Regions from separate parts of the Pseudomonas sp. NPDC087185 genome, predicted to be linked through region 3. Evidence: predicted binding sites of a transcription regulator. Region 3 holds the regulator's gene; each other region holds the start of a gene.

Region 1 (5,041 bases), on a different contig from region 3:
TGTCCCTCACTGAGCAGGTGGTGTGCGTGCAAACGGCTCATCACACCCTTGTCGCAATAGAGCAAGTACTGGCGGCTTTCATCCAGCTGCTTGAACTTGCTGTTGATCGCGTAGAACGGCATCACCTGGACTTCGATGCCTTCGAGCTCCAATGGCTCGTCTTCCTGGGCGTCGGGGTGACGGATGTCGATGACGATCTGGCCTGGCAGCGCTTCGCTGACTTCTTCAACCTCGATGTCCTTGCCCAGCTCGTCGATCACGTGGTCGATCGAGATGAACTTGGCGCGTTCGAGGGCGCGCTCCAGCACGGCCATGTCGAATTGCTTCTCTTCATGCTCCATGCGGTGACGCTTGGCGTGAGTGGTCGGGTTTACCGAGATCACACCGCAATACTCAGGCATGTGCTTGGCGAAGTCGGCGGTGCCGATTTCGTTGGCCTGGTCAATGATGTCCTGCTTGTGGCTCGCCAGCAATGGGCGCAGCACCAGCTTGTCGGTGGCCGAATCGATGATCGACAGGTTCGGCAGCGTCTGGCTCGATACCTGAGAGATCGCCTCGCCGGTCACCAGCGCGTCGATTTGCAGACGGTCGGCCATATGCGCCGCGCCGCGCAGCATCATGCGCTTGAGGGTCACGCCCATGTAGCTGTTGTCGACCTTGTTGAGGATCTCGCCGACCACTTCTTCGAACGGCACGCTGATGAACAGCACGCGCTGGCTGCTGCCGTACTTTTTCCACAGGAAGTGGGCCACTTCCATCACGCCCAGTTCGTGGGCACGGCCGCCGAGGTTGAAGAAGCAGAAGTGGGTCATCAGGCCACGGCGCATCATCTGGTAGGCCGCCACGGTGGAGTCGAAGCCACCGGACATCAATACCAGGGTCTGCTCCAGGGCGCCCAGCGGGTAGCCGCCGATGCCCTGGTGCTGGTTGTGGATCACGTACAGGCGCTGGTTGCGGATTTCGATGCGCACCAGCACTTCCGGCTTCTTCAGCTCGATGCCGGCCGCGCCGCACTGCTGGCGCAACTGGCTACCGACGTAGCGGTCGACATCCATCGAGGTGAAGTCATGGTGGCCGCCGCGCTTGCAGCGCACGGCGAAGTGCTTGCCGGCCAGCAGGTGGCCGAAGTGCTGCTTGCACTTGGCGACGATATCGTCGAAGTCGCCCAGCGGGTATTCCTCGACCTGCAGGAAGTGGGTGATACCCGGCGTGCAGGACAGGCGCTCGATCATCTCGCGCTGGACCTTCTCGTCCTCGACGCGGGTGACCACTTCGAGATTGTCCCAGACACCATCGACCGCGAGCTCAGGATCGAGGTCCTTGAGCACGTTGCGGATGTTCTTGCTGAGCTGGCGGATGAAGCGCTTGCGCACCGGCCGGCTCTTGATGGTGATCTCTGGGAAGACTTTGACGATAAGTTTCATTGGTTTAACAGCGCGCGCAGGGCCTGCCGAAAATGAGGGGCGCGAATTATAGCGGAAATTGCTCAGGATTTGACCAACTTTTGATCAGGCGGTTTGAGATAAATGCAGGAGGCGGGATTTGCGGCCCCTGTGCCGGCCTCATGGCGGATAAAACCGCCTCTGCACGGGCCGCAGACCTTTTCGGCGTCGCGCACTCCTTGCAGGAACGGCGCTATCCGCCATGAGGCCCTCAAAAAAAGCACGCCTTTAAAGCTGTGCACTCATTTGGTGCCCTGCACTCCATTTCTGCCTCCTAAAGGTGCGCTTTTGCCCGTCACCGACGCAGCAAATGCCCGCAAACGCCCCCTTTTATCCCGGCCTCGCCATTTTCGGGCACTGGCATGCAATTTGCTCCCTTGTGAGGCAGGTAAGCTTGGCCGACTATCCGCGCCCGGCAACACCCTTTTTACAGGGCAGCGGCCCACCGCGCTCTAGACCCTCCGGAGGACAACATGTCGAAGTCGGTTCAACTCATCAAAGATCATGACGTCAAGTGGATTGATCTGCGTTTCACGGACACCAAGGGCATTCAGCATCACGTGACCATGCCAGCGCGTGATGGCCTGGACGAAGACTTCTTCGAAGTCGGCAAAATGTTCGACGGTTCCTCCATCGCAGGCTGGAAAGGCATCGAAGCTTCCGACATGATCCTGATGCCGGTCGACGACACTGCCGTACTGGACCCGTTCACCGAAGAACCGACCCTGATCATCACCTGCGACATCGTCGACCCGTCGAGCATGCAGGGCTACGATCGCGACCCACGTGCAATCGCCAAGCGCGCCGAAGAGTACCTGAAGAGCACCGGCATCGGTGACACCGTATTCGCCGGCCCAGAGCCTGAGTTCTTCATCTTCGACGAAGTGAAGTTCCAGTCGGACATCTCCGGCTCGATGTTCAAGATCTTCTCCGAGCAGGGCTCGTGGATGACTGGCGCAGACGTGGAAGGCGGCAACAAAGGCCACCGTCCAGGCGTGAAAGGCGGCTACTTCCCGGTTCCGCCGTTCGACCACGACCACGAAATCCGTACTGCCATGTGCAACGCACTGGAAGAAATGGGCCAGATCGTCGAAGTTCACCACCACGAAGTGGCGACTGCCGGCCAGAACGAAATCGGCGTCAAGTTCAACACCCTGGTGAAGAAAGCTGACGAAGTACAGGCCCTGAAATACGTCGTGCACAACGTTGCCGACGCTTACGGCCGTACCGCTACCTTCATGCCGAAGCCACTGTACGGCGACAACGGCTCGGGCATGCACGTGCACATGTCGATCTGGAAAGAAGGCAAGAACACCTTCTCGGGCGAAGGCTATGCCGGCCTGTCCGACACCGCCCTGTACTTCATCGGCGGCATCATCAAGCACGGTAAGGCCCTGAACGGCTTCACCAACCCGTCGACCAACTCCTACAAGCGTCTGGTCCCAGGCTTCGAAGCACCGGTAATGCTGGCCTACTCGGCGCGCAACCGTTCCGCCTCGATCCGCATTCCTTACGTTGGCAGCCCGAAAGCCCGCCGTATCGAAGCGCGCTTCCCGGACCCATCGGCCAACCCGTACCTGGCCTTCGCGGCCCTGCTGATGGCTGGCCTGGACGGCATCCAGAACAAGATTCACCCAGGCGATGCTGCCGACAAGAACCTGTACGATCTGCCGCCTGAAGAGGCTAAAGACATCCCGCAAGTCTGCGGCAGCCTGAAAGAAGCCCTGGAAGAGCTGGATAAAGGCCGTGCGTTCCTGACCAAGGGCGGCGTGTTCTCCGACGACTTCATCGATGCCTTCATCGAGCTGAAATCGGAAGAAGAAATCAAGGTCCGCACCTTCGTGCACCCGCTGGAATACGAGCTGTACTACAGCTGCTGATCTGATCGACGCCTGGCGTCGATCAAGTCACCGCAAACGGCCTTCTTCTGAAGGCCGTTTTTGTTTTTCATTCACCCAGATCGGGCGCGCCCTACAAGCGGGAATTGCCCGGCTGTCCACAATCAGGTCTCCATGCACAAGGAGATCACCATGCCCCTAGGCCAATCGCACTCGGCCTGCTCGGCTGCCACGCACCCGCACCTTTGCATCCTGAGTTTCTTCCATTACTGGATAGCATTGACCAGCACCTCGACCTTGCCAGCTGTCACGCCATCAGGCATTGGTCCGCGCCACCCGCAACTGTGCGTCAATCGCTAAGCGCATCGATGCTCTATATTGGTGCATGGCAGCATGCGACGGGTCGCTATGCACCCCAAAACAGGTCACGTGAAACGGTAAACCAGAACATTCTGGTCCGAATAAGCGCAAATTCAGGTCTTTCTGAAGCAATCCCGCTTCTTTTCGGAGCCTTGGTTTGTTTCTTGCATTTTCTAAGTGAAGAGAGACTGGCATCAGCGGATACACTGCGCGCCGGCCATGCTCACCGCCATGCCCGGCAAGCGCCAAAAGAGGTCAACGACGCCTTATGACCATCAGCGATGCACAGCACCGTCTGCTTCTGGACAACCTGACCACGGCCACGCTCCTGCTCAACGCCGAGCTGCGCCTGGACTACATGAACCCGGCTGCGGAGATGCTGCTGGCCGTCAGCGGGCAGCGCAGCCACGGGCAGTTCATCAGTGAGCTGTTTACCGAGTCGACCGAGGCGCTCAACTCGCTGCGTCAGGCCGTCGAACAGGCGCACCCGTTCACCAAGCGCGAAGCGCAACTGACTTCGCTGACCGGGCAGGCCATCACCGTCGACTACGCCGTGACACCGATCCTGCACCAGGGCAACACCTTGCTGCTGCTGGAGGTGCACCCGCGTGACCGCCTGCTGCGCATCACCAAGGAAGAAGCCCAGTTGAGCAAGCAGGAAACCACCAAGATGCTGGTGCGCGGCTTGGCCCACGAAATCAAGAACCCGCTCGGCGGCATTCGTGGCGCCGCGCAGTTGCTGGCCCGCGAGCTGCCCGAAGACGGCCTGCGCGACTACACCAACGTGATCATCGAAGAGGCCGACCGCCTGCGTAACCTGGTCGACCGCATGCTCGGTTCGAACAAGCTGCCGTCGCTGGCCATGACCAACATCCACGAAGTGCTGGAGCGGGTCTGCAGCCTGGTCGAGGCGGAAAGTCAGGGCTGCATCACATTGGTGCGCGATTACGACCCAAGCCTGCCGGACGTGCTGATCGACCGCGAGCAGATGATCCAGGCGGTGCTGAACATCGTGCGCAACGCCATGCAGGCGATCAGCTCGCAGAACGAGCTGCGCCTGGGCCGCATCACCCTGCGCAGCCGCGCGATGCGCCAGTTCACCATCGGCCATGTGCGCCACCGCCTGGTGGCCCGCGTCGAGATCATCGACAACGGCCCGGGCATCCCCAGTGAACTGCAGGACACCCTTTTCTATCCCATGGTCAGTGGCCGCCCGGACGGTACCGGGCTTGGCCTGGCCATCACCCAGAACATCATCAGCCAGCACCAGGGCCTGATCGAGTGTGAAAGCCACGCAGGGCATACCGCCTTCTCGATCTTCCTGCCCCTGGAACAAGGAGCCACTGCCTCATGAGCCGAAGTGAAACCGTATGGATCGTCGACGATGATCGCTCCATCCGC
Region 2 (5,041 bases), on a different contig from region 3:
GTCGCGGTTGTCCACCGCGTACAGCGGCTGTTCCTGGCCTGGCAGGTAGAACAGCGCCACCTGATCACCCTCCAGCCACACCACCACGCCAGAATCGGCGACCAGGTCTTCGGCCCGGCACACCGCTTGCCAGTTGGATTGCGTTGCCACAGCAGCATTGGACAGGTTCATCAGACAGCCTCCTCGACGGTTGGGATCAGGTGCAACGGTGCCACAGGGCGGCGCTGTTCGCGCTCGCGGACGAAGTGCACGTCCGGGTCGGCGCGCCGGTCGTTGACGAAGGTGCGGAAGCGCTTGAGTTTTTCCGGGTCGTTGAGGGCGTTGGCCCACTCGCATTCATACTGGTCGACCACATGCTGCATCTGCGCTTCCAGCTCGGCAGCCAGGCCCAGGCTGTCGTCGAGGATCACCTGCTTGAGGTAGTCCAGGCCGCCGTCCAGGCTCTCGCGCCACACCGACGTGCGCTGCAGCTTGTCGGCAGTGCGGATGTAGAACATCAGCACACGGTCGATCAGGCGCACCAGGGTTTCGTCGTCCAGGTCGGTGGCGAACAGCTCGGCATGCCGTGGGCGCATGCCGCCATTGCCACAGACGTACAGGTTCCAGCCCTTGTCGGTGGCGATCACGCCGATGTCCTTGCTCTGCGCCTCGGCGCATTCGCGGGTGCAGCCCGACACCGCGAACTTGAGCTTGTGCGGGCTGCGCAAGCCCTTGTAGCGGTCCTCCAGGCGCAGCGCCATGGCAACGCTGTCCTGCACACCGTAGCGGCACCAGGTGCTGCCCACGCACGACTTCACCGTACGAGTCGACTTGCCATAGGCGTGACCGGTCTCGAACCCGGCTTCGATCAGCTCACCCCAGATCAGCGGCAGCTCGTGCAACTGGGCGCCGAACAGGTCGATGCGCTGGCCGCCGGTGATCTTGGTGTAGAGGTCGTATTTTTTCGCCACCTGGCCGATCACGATCAGTTTGTCAGGGGTGATTTCACCGCCGGGGATGCGCGGCACCACCGAGTAGGTGCCGTTCTTCTGCATGTTGGCCATGAAGGTGTCGTTGGTGTCCTGCAGCGGCACCAGTGCCGGGTCCATGATCGGCTGGTTCCAGCACGAGGCAAGGATGTTGCCCACCGCCGGCTTGCAGATGTCGCAACCGACGTGGCCTTTGCCATGGCGTTCGAGCAGGTCGTTGAAGGTGCGGATGCCACCGACCCGCACCAGCCCGTAAAGCTCCTGGCGGGTGTAGGCGAAGTGCTCGCACAGGCTCTTGTCCACGGTCACGCCACGGGCGGTCAGTTCGTGCTCGAAGACCTGCTTGAGCAACGCCGCGCAGCCGCCGCAGCCGGTGGCCGCCTTGGTGCAGCCCTTGACTGCGGCAAGGTCGCCGCAACCGCTGTCGATGGCCGCGCACACCGCGCCCTTGCTGACGTTGTGGCACGAGCAGATGGTCGCACTGTCGGGCAGCGCATCGGCGCCCAGGGCCGGCGCGCCACCGCTTTGCGGCAGGATCAGCGCAGCCGGATCGGCCGGCAGGGCAATGCCGTTCTGGGCGTATTGCAGCAGGGTATCGTAGTAGCTGTTGTCGCCCACCAGCACCGCGCCGAGCACATGCTTGCCGCTGGCATCCACCACCAGGCGGCGGTAGGCCGCGTTGGCCTCGTCGATGAAGCGGTAGCTGCGCGAGCCCGGCGTGGCGCCATGGGCATCGCCGATGGAGCCGACATCGACGCCCAGCAGCTTGAGCTTGGTCGACATGTCGGCGCCGGTGAATGCCACGGCCGGCTCGCCCAGCAGCAGCGCCGCCAGGTTGCGCGCCATGCTGTAGCCCGGCGCGACCAGGCCGAACACGCTGCCGTTCCACGAGGCGCACTCACCGATGGCGAAGATGCGCGGGTCGCTGCTGCGGCAGTGGTTGTCGATCACCACGCCGCCGCGGGCGGCGATTTCCAGGCCGCTGGCACGGCCCAGGGCGTCCTGCGGGCGGATGCCGGCGGAGAACACGACCAGATCGGTTTCCAGGTGTTCACCGCCGTCGAAGTTCATGCGGTAGCGGTAGGCTTCGCCAGCACTGATCGACTGGGTGGCACGTGACAGGTGCACGCCGACGCCCAGGGCTTCGATCTGCGCCTTGAGCGCCGCACCGCCCTCGCCGTCCAGCTGCACCGGCATCAGCCGTGGGGCGAACTCCACCACGTGTGCTTCAAGGCCCAGGGACTTGAGCGCGTTGGCCGCTTCCAGGCCCAGCAAGCCGCCGCCGACCACTACACCACGCGTGGCATCGGCGGCAGCGGCGCGGATCGCGTCAAGGTCGTCGAGGGTGCGGTAGACCAGGCGTGCATTGCCGCTGGAGCCTTCGATCGGCGGCACGAAGGGGTAGGAACCGGTGGCCAGGATCAGCTGGTCGTAGCCGTAGCGGCCTTCGGCGGTGACCACTTCGCAGCGCGCGCGGTCGATCTCCAGCACCGCTTCACCCAGGTGCAGGTGCACGCCGTTGTCGTCATAGAAACCTTGCTCGCACAGGGCCAGGGTTTCGGCACAGCTGCCGCCGAAGTACTCCGACAGGTGCACGCGGTCGTAGGCGCGCTGGCGCTCTTCGCCGAACACATGCAGCTCGAACCGCGCCAGCGCGCCGCGTTCGACCAGTTGCTCGACGCAATGGTGGCCGACCATGCCGTTGCCGACGATGACCAGTCGCTCTCGTTGCCCGCCGCTCGCTGTTGCCTTCATAAGCCGATCCTCGATCAAAAAAAAAGCGCCTGGAGCCGAAGCTCCAGGCGCCTTTGCCTGTATTCATCACGGTGTGCCCCTGGGTTGATCGCCGTTGATCAGTGGGGCTTGTTGTGTGGGAGATAAAGCAGGGACTGTGCCAGTTATGTTGCCTGTACCGGCCCCATCGCCGGCAAGCCTGCGCCTACAAGGGCTGCGCTGTTCTCAGGCCCTGTGCTGCACCTGTGGGCGCCGGCTTGCCGGCGAGGGGGCCAGCCCAGACCATGCACTTTCAAGGTGCAACGCTCCCCATGCTGGAGCATTTCAGTACACATCCCGCCGGTATCGCCTGGCCTTGCTCAGGGCTTCCATGTAAGCATCGGCATCCACGCCTCCGTGCTCGGCAATAATCTCGCGCAGCGCTGCATCCACATCCTTGGCCATGCGCTGGGCATCACCACAAACATAGAAGTACGCCCCCGCCTCCAGCCATTGCCACACCTGTGCCCCCTGCTCACGCAGGCGCTGCTGCACATAGATCTTTTCGGCCTGGTCACGGGAAAACGCCGTGTCCAACTTCAAGTGACCACTCGCCTGCCAGGCCTCAAGCTGCGCCTGGTAATAGAAGTCGGTTGCGGCGTACTGCTCGCCAAAGAACAGCCAGTTGGCTCCCTTGGCGCCACGCACCTCACGCTCTTCGAGGAAGGCGCGAAAGGGCGCGATGCCGGTACCGGGGCCGACCATGATCACCGCCACATTGTCGTCTTCAGGCAGGCGGAAGTGCTTCGACACCTGCGGGAAGATCGCCACTTTTACCGCCTGCCCACGGTCGGCCAGGAAGCTCGAACAGACGCCTTTGCGCGCGCCATAACGCACGGTCGAAACGGTCAGATGAACCTGCCCAGGGTGCGCCAGCGGGCTGGAACTGATCGAGTAGAGCCGTGGTTGCAAGGGTTTGAGCAGGTCGAGCCAGGTGGCCAGCGGCAGGTCCTGGGGAAACGCACGCAGCACGTCGACCAACTGCCGGCCCCACAGCCAGTCCTGCAACTCGGCTTTGCACTCGGGCTGCAACAGGCGCTGCAGGTCGGCGGCTTGCTGGCTGAAGACCTGCAGTTGCTGCGCGGTGACCTTGGCGATTTCCAGGTGCGACTCCAGCGCCGCAGCCAGGGGCATGGCCGGCTGGCCTTTGATCTGGACCGTGGCATGGCCCTCGAGCCGCATCGCCGCCAACAGCTCCTCGACCAGCGCCGGGCAGTTGCGCGGCCACACCCCCAAGGCGTCACCGGCGGCATAGGTGAAACCACTGTCGGCGAGGTCGAACACCAGCTGGCGGGTTTCCTTGCCGGCGCCCGGGCCATTGAGCAGGCGGTTTTCCAGTAAGCTGGCCGACCACGGCTGTTGCTTGCTGTAGGTGGCAATCGGTTCACTGGCCGGCAGCGACAGCGCAGCGCTACCCAGCTCGGGCAGCAGCGCAGCGAGCCAGCTGGCAAAGGCGTCATCGAAGTCAGGCTCGCAATCGACCCGCGGCAGCAGGCGCCGCCCACCCAGTTCGGCCAGGCGCTGGTCGAGCTTGCGGCCAAACCCGCAGAACTGGTCATAGCTGGAATCGCCCAGGGCCAGCACGGCATAGGGCAGCTCGGCGCAGTGCGCGCCTTGCTCGCCCTGCAGCGCCTGCCAGAATGCCATGGCAGTGTCGGGCGCATCGCCATCGCCAAAGGTACTGGTGATCAGCACGACGCTGGCAGCGCCCTGCAACTGCAGCGGGCTGACCGCCGCCATGCAACTGAGCTGCACTTCCAGGCCTGCCCCCCGCAAACGCTCGGCGCAGCGTTCGGCCAGCGCCTCGCCGTTGCCAGTCTGCGAAGCCCACAGCACGTGATGACGCGGCGCAATGGCGAGCGTGGCCGGCGCCGCCGCAGGTTGCGCGAACAGCCCGGCCAGCAGCCCGTCGACGAACAGGCGCCGGTGCGCCGCCAGCGGCGCACTGGCCGGCAAGCGGGGCACGCCCTCGGCACATGCCTGGTCCAGGCCGAGCAGAAACCCCTGCAGGTAATGGCGCTCTTCTTCGGCCAGCACGGGGGCTGGCAGGGTATCCAGGCCAAGCAGACGAGAGAGGGTCGCGGTCGGCATGCGGGCAGGCTCCGGGGTGATGGTGGCGGTGTTCAGGTCGAGGGCATCGATGCGTTCCCCGGCCACCCACTCAAGGGCCACGGCGCAGTGCTTGAGCGCCGGCTGCAGCGACAGCGGGTCGACCGCATCACAGGTGACGGCATTGATTGCCAGTTGCTCACCCACCACGTCGTTCCAGTGGAATGGCGCGAAGCAGTTGCCGGGCATCA
Region 3 (5,041 bases):
ATCGACCGGCATGCCGCGCTTGAAGCCGAACGATTCGACCAAAAATGCGGTGCCAGGTTCAGGCTGGTTGAGCAAGCGCAGCTTGATCGAGTCGCGTAACTGATAGAGGTTGAGGTTGGTGGTGTCGATCTTCAGGTCGGCGAGGTCGGCGATCGGGCCGAGCAGCTCGCTCTCCACGCGGATGGCTTCGGCCAGCGAGCGGTCGGCGTTGGTCAGCGGGTGGCGACGACGGGTCTCCGAGAAACGCTTGAGCAGCGTGTCTTCGTCAGCGTCGAGAAACAGCACATCACACTGGATATGGCGGCCACGTGCTTCCGCGAGCAGGTCGGGGAAGCGCGACAAGTGGCTAGGAAGGTTGCGCGCATCGATGGACACCGCCACCTTCGGTTGCTGCAACTCGGTATTGATCAGCGCGTTTTCCGCCAGTTGTGGCAGCAACCCGGCGGGCAGGTTATCGATGCAGTAGTAGCCGTTGTCTTCCAGTACATCGAGGGCGGTACTTTTGCCGGAGCCGGACCGGCCGCTGACGATGATCAGGCGCATGTTCAGTGCTCGTTCTGTACGTCCAGGACAACCTGGTACAGGGCCTCGCTGCTGGCGGCGCCACGCAGCCGATCGCGAACCTCCTTGCGATCGAGCATGCTGGCAATTTGGCGCAGCAATTCGAGATGGGCGTCGGTGGCGGCCTCTGGCACCAGCAGGACGAACAGCAGGTCGACCGGCGCGCCATCGATGGCGTCATAGTCGATCGGGGCGTCCAGGTGCAGGAGGGCGCTGACAGGTGCAGTACATCCTTCGATCCGGCAATGGGGAATGGCAATGCCATTGCCGAAACCGGTGGAGCCGAGCTTTTCACGAGCGATCAGCTTTTCGAAGACGTCTTGCATCGCAAGCTCAGGTACTTGCTCGGCAATGAGGTTGGCGACCTTTTCGAGGGCGCGCTTCTTACTGCCGCCCGGCACGTTCACCAAGGAACGGCCGGGGGTCAGGATGGTTTCAAGTCGGATCATGGATGAGGGGGATCAGCGGGCTGCTGCACCTTGCAGCAGACTTTGCTGTTTTTCCTTGTGTTTTTTCAGTTGGCGGTCGAGCTTGTCGGCCAAGGCGTCGATCGCTGCATACATGTCTTCGTGTTCGGCGTTGGCAACCACTTCTCCGCCAGGAATCTGCACGGTCGCTTCGACCTTCTGCTGCAGCTTCTCGACTTTCATGATGACCTGCACGTTGGTGATCTTGTCGAAGTGACTCTCCACGCGGGCCAGCTTTTCAAGCACATAATCGCGCAGCGGTTGGGTGACTTCTACATGCTGTCCACTGATATTGACTTGCATACAGCTTCTCCTTTGTTGCCCGTGCATAAAGAGGCAGGTCTTGCACCTGCCCCACAAACGCTGTGGCACATCTCAGGCGCTACATCAGTCGCTTGCGCTCGCTCGACGGTGCGATGCCGAGGGACTCGCGGTACTTGGCGACGGTGCGACGGGCTACCTGGATGCCTTGTGCCTCCAGTAAACCAGCGATCTTGCTGTCACTCAATGGCTTTTTCTGATTTTCCGCCGCAACCAGTTTCTTGATGATCGCGCGGATCGCCGTGGACGAGCATTCTCCGCCTTCGGCGGTGCTGACGTGGCTCGAGAAAAAGTATTTCAGTTCGTAGATGCCGCGGGGCGTGTGCATGAATTTCTGCGTGGTCACCCGCGAAATGGTCGACTCGTGCATGCCCACCGCCTCGGCGATGTCGTGCAGCACCAGGGGTTTCATCGCCTCGTCACCGTGGTCGAGGAAGCCGCGCTGATGCTCGACGATTTGCGTGGCCACCTTCATCAGGGTTTCGTTGCGGCTTTGCAGGCTCTTGATGAACCAGCGCGCTTCCTGCAGCTGGTTGCGCATGAAGGTGTTGTCGGCGCTGGTATCGGCGCGACGGACGAAGCCTGCGTACTGCGGGTTGACCCGTAGGCGCGGGATCGCTTCCTGGTTGAGCTCGACCAGCCAGCGCTCGCTGTCCTTGCGCACGATGACGTCTGGCACTACGTATTCAGGCTCGCTGGACTCGATCTGCGAGCCCGGGCGGGGGTTGAGGCTCTGTACCAGTTCGATGACCTGGCGCAGTTCGTCTTCCTTGAGCTTCATGCGGCGCATCAGCTGGCTGTAGTCGCGCCCACCCAGCAGGTCGATGAAGTCGCTGACCAGGCGCTTGGCCTCGGCCATCCAGGGGGTGCTGGCCGGCAGCTGGCGCAGCTGCAGCATCAGGCATTCGCCCAGGTTGCGCGCGGCAATGCCGGCCGGCTCGAACTGCTGGATGCGGTGCAGCACCGCTTCGACTTCGTCGAGCTCGATATCCAGCTCCGGGTCAAAGCCTGCGCAGATTTCTTCGAGGGTATCTTCCAGGTAGCCCTGGCCGTTGATGCTGTCGATCAGGGTGACGGCGATCAGGCGGTCGGTATCGGACATCGGCGCCAGGTTCAGCTGCCACAGCAGGTGGCTTTGCAGGCTCTCACCGGCCGATGTGCGGGTGGTGAAGTCCCACTCGTCGTCATCATTGCTCGGCAGGCTGCTGGCGCTGGTCTGGTAGATGTCTTCCCAGGCCGTGTCGACCGGAAGCTCATTGGGAATTCGCTCGCTCCACTCACCGTCTTCCAGGTTATCAGCACTGGCGGTGCTTTCCTGGAAGCTGTTGTCCTGCACTTCGGCGGCCGGCTTGTTCTCGGCGTTGTCCGCCATCGGGTCGCTGTTGTCGAAGTCGTCGCCGTCTTCCTGACGTTCGAGCATCGGATTGGACTCCAGCGCTTCCTGGATTTCCTGCTGAAGGTCCAGGGTGGAGAGCTGAAGTAGGCGGATGGCCTGTTGCAACTGAGGGGTCATCGTCAGTTGCTGGCCCATTTTTAGGACGAGCGATGGTTTCATGGCTGGGGCTTAATACCTTGTTCGCCGGCGCGCATGCGCCATCCACTACACGAGGGCGCCGGAGCGCCAAATTCAAGCAAGTTTTATGCCTTAAATTGTAGCGTTTGCCTAGAGCGCTGTAACAACTTAAGCCCCTTCAAGGCGGCAAAACAGTGCTCCAGGCACGTCCCAGGATCAGAGTCGGAACTCGTGGCCCAGGTAAACTTCCTTGACCAACTCATTGGCCAGGATGGTCTGTGCATCGCCTTCGGCGATCAGCTGGCCATCGTTGACGATGTAGGCGGTTTCGCAGATATCCAAGGTCTCGCGGACGTTGTGGTCGGTGATCAGTACACCGATGCCCTTGGCCTTGAGGTGGTGGATGATCTGCTTGATGTCGCCGACCGAAATCGGGTCGACACCGGCAAAGGGTTCGTCCAGCAGGATGAACTTCGGTGCGGTTGCCAAGGCACGCGCGATCTCGACGCGGCGGCGCTCGCCACCGGACAGGCTCATGCCGAGGTTGTCGCGGATGTGGCTGATGTGGAATTCCTGCAGCAGGCTTTCCAGTTCCTTGCGACGGCCTTCACGGTCGAGTTCCTTGCGGGTCTCGAGGATGGCCATGATGTTGTCGGCCACCGACAGCTTGCGGAAGATCGAGGCTTCCTGCGGCAGGTAGCCGATACCGGCGCGTGCACGGCCGTGCATGGGCTGGTGGCTGACATCGAGGTTGTCGATGCGCACGCGGCCCTGGTCAGCCTGGACCAGCCCGACGATCATGTAGAAGCAGGTGGTCTTGCCGGCGCCGTTGGGGCCAAGCAGGCCGACGATCTGGCCGCTGTCGATCGACAGGCTGACGTCACGCACGACCTGCCGCCCTTTGTAGCTCTTGGCCAGGTGCTGGGCTTTGAGGGTTGCCATTTACTCGGCCTTCTTCTTCGGCTGGATCACCATGTCGATGCGCTGACGCGGTGCGGTGACGTTGCCGCCACGACCGGCGGTCGCTACCTGGGACTTGGTGTTGTAGACGATCTTCTCGCCTTCGGTGGTGTTGCCTTCGTTCTCGACCTTGGCACGGTCAGTGAGGATCACCGTGTCTTTCTGCGCCTGGTACTGGATGGTCACGGCCCAGCCTTTCATCTTGTCGGGCTTGGCAGTGCTCTGCTGTTGCTCGAAATAGGCCAGGTTGCCCACCGAGGTGACCACGTCGATGTCGCCATTGGCGGCGCGGGTCATGGTCACGGTGTTGCCTTTGATCATCATCGAACCTTGGGTGATGATCACGTCACCGGTGTAGGTGGCCACGCCTTGCTTGTCGTCCAGGTGCGCGTTGTCGGCCTGGATGCGGATAGGCTGGTCACGGTCGGTCGGCAGTGCGAAGGCGCTCGCGCTTCCCAGTGCTGCGCTCAGGCTGAGCAAAAGGGGGAGGGTTTTAACGAGCCTCATACTGTCCTCTTACGTTAGAGAGCAGGTCCATCCTGCCTTCTTTCAAATACGCTTTCATTCCTTTGCCCGTAGTTGTGCCACCGGCGCCGTCGATTCTAACGGCTTGCTCGGTCTGCGCATATTGCTTCTGCGGGAACACGGTCATGCGTGAGCTGGTAATGATGGTTTCACGCTGTTTTTCGTCGGTACGGGCGACGCGAACCTGGTCGATCAGTTCGACCTCGGTGCCGTCGGGGTTGACCTCGGCGCGTACGCTCTGCACGTGCCAGGGGTATTCAGTGCCCCGGTACATGTGCAGGTCGGGCGTGGTCACCAGTGTGACCTCGGTGGCCTTGAGGTGTTCGACCTTGTCGGCGGTCATTTCGTACTGCAGCTTGCCATCCGGCAGGTACTGCACGCTGTGGGCGTTGATCGCGTAATAGTCGATGGCGCTTTCGTCCACCTGCGCCACCGGCTTGTCCATGAAGCTCTCGGGGCTGACATTCCAATAGCCAATGGCTACCAGCAGGGCGGCGATCACCGCGAGCAGCGCAAAATTGCGGGCTTTCTTGCTGAACATGGGCAGCCTTACAGGTAGTGGGCGTTGGCAGCGTCCAGGGTGCCCTGGGCCTGCATGATAAGTTCACAAAACTCGCGCGCCGCACCTTCGCCGCCGCGGGCCTGCGTCACCCCGTGGGCGTGCTGGCGAACGAACGGCGCGGCGCTGGCCACA

The links. The regulator sigma-54, encoded in region 3, starts transcription at its own class of promoters, with help from an activator protein. The targets are predictions, from matches to a motif close to ANTGGCATNNANNTTGCTNT.
Region 1: the regulator sigma-54 is predicted to act here: its motif matches at 1,799-1,818, upstream of glnA (type I glutamate--ammonia ligase).
Region 2: the regulator sigma-54 is predicted to act here: its motif matches at 2,848-2,867, upstream of nirB (nitrite reductase large subunit NirB).

What each region holds. Positions count from the first base shown of each region.
Region 1 covers NZ_JBIUZK010000005.1:256,836-261,876, reverse strand. The annotation lists gene thiI (tRNA uracil 4-sulfurtransferase ThiI) at 1-1,424, opposite strand, end outside; gene glnA (type I glutamate--ammonia ligase) at 1,916-3,322, shown strand; gene glnL (nitrogen regulation protein NR(II)) at 3,909-4,994, shown strand; gene ntrC (nitrogen regulation protein NR(I)) at 4,991-5,041, shown strand, end outside.
Region 2 covers NZ_JBIUZK010000008.1:182,173-187,213, forward strand. The annotation lists gene nirD (nitrite reductase small subunit NirD) at 1-171, opposite strand, end outside; gene nirB (nitrite reductase large subunit NirB) at 171-2,723, opposite strand; gene ACIPIJ_RS24685 (molybdopterin-dependent oxidoreductase) at 3,027-5,041, opposite strand, start outside.
Region 3 covers NZ_JBIUZK010000001.1:770,538-775,578, reverse strand. The annotation lists gene rapZ (RNase adapter RapZ) at 1-543, opposite strand, end outside; gene ptsN (PTS IIA-like nitrogen regulatory protein PtsN) at 546-1,010, opposite strand; gene hpf (ribosome hibernation-promoting factor, HPF/YfiA family) at 1,023-1,331, opposite strand; gene ACIPIJ_RS03760 (RNA polymerase factor sigma-54) at 1,411-2,904, opposite strand; gene lptB (LPS export ABC transporter ATP-binding protein) at 3,079-3,804, opposite strand; gene lptA (lipopolysaccharide transport periplasmic protein LptA) at 3,805-4,329, opposite strand; gene lptC (LPS export ABC transporter periplasmic protein LptC) at 4,316-4,888, opposite strand; gene ACIPIJ_RS03740 (KdsC family phosphatase) at 4,897-5,041, opposite strand, start outside.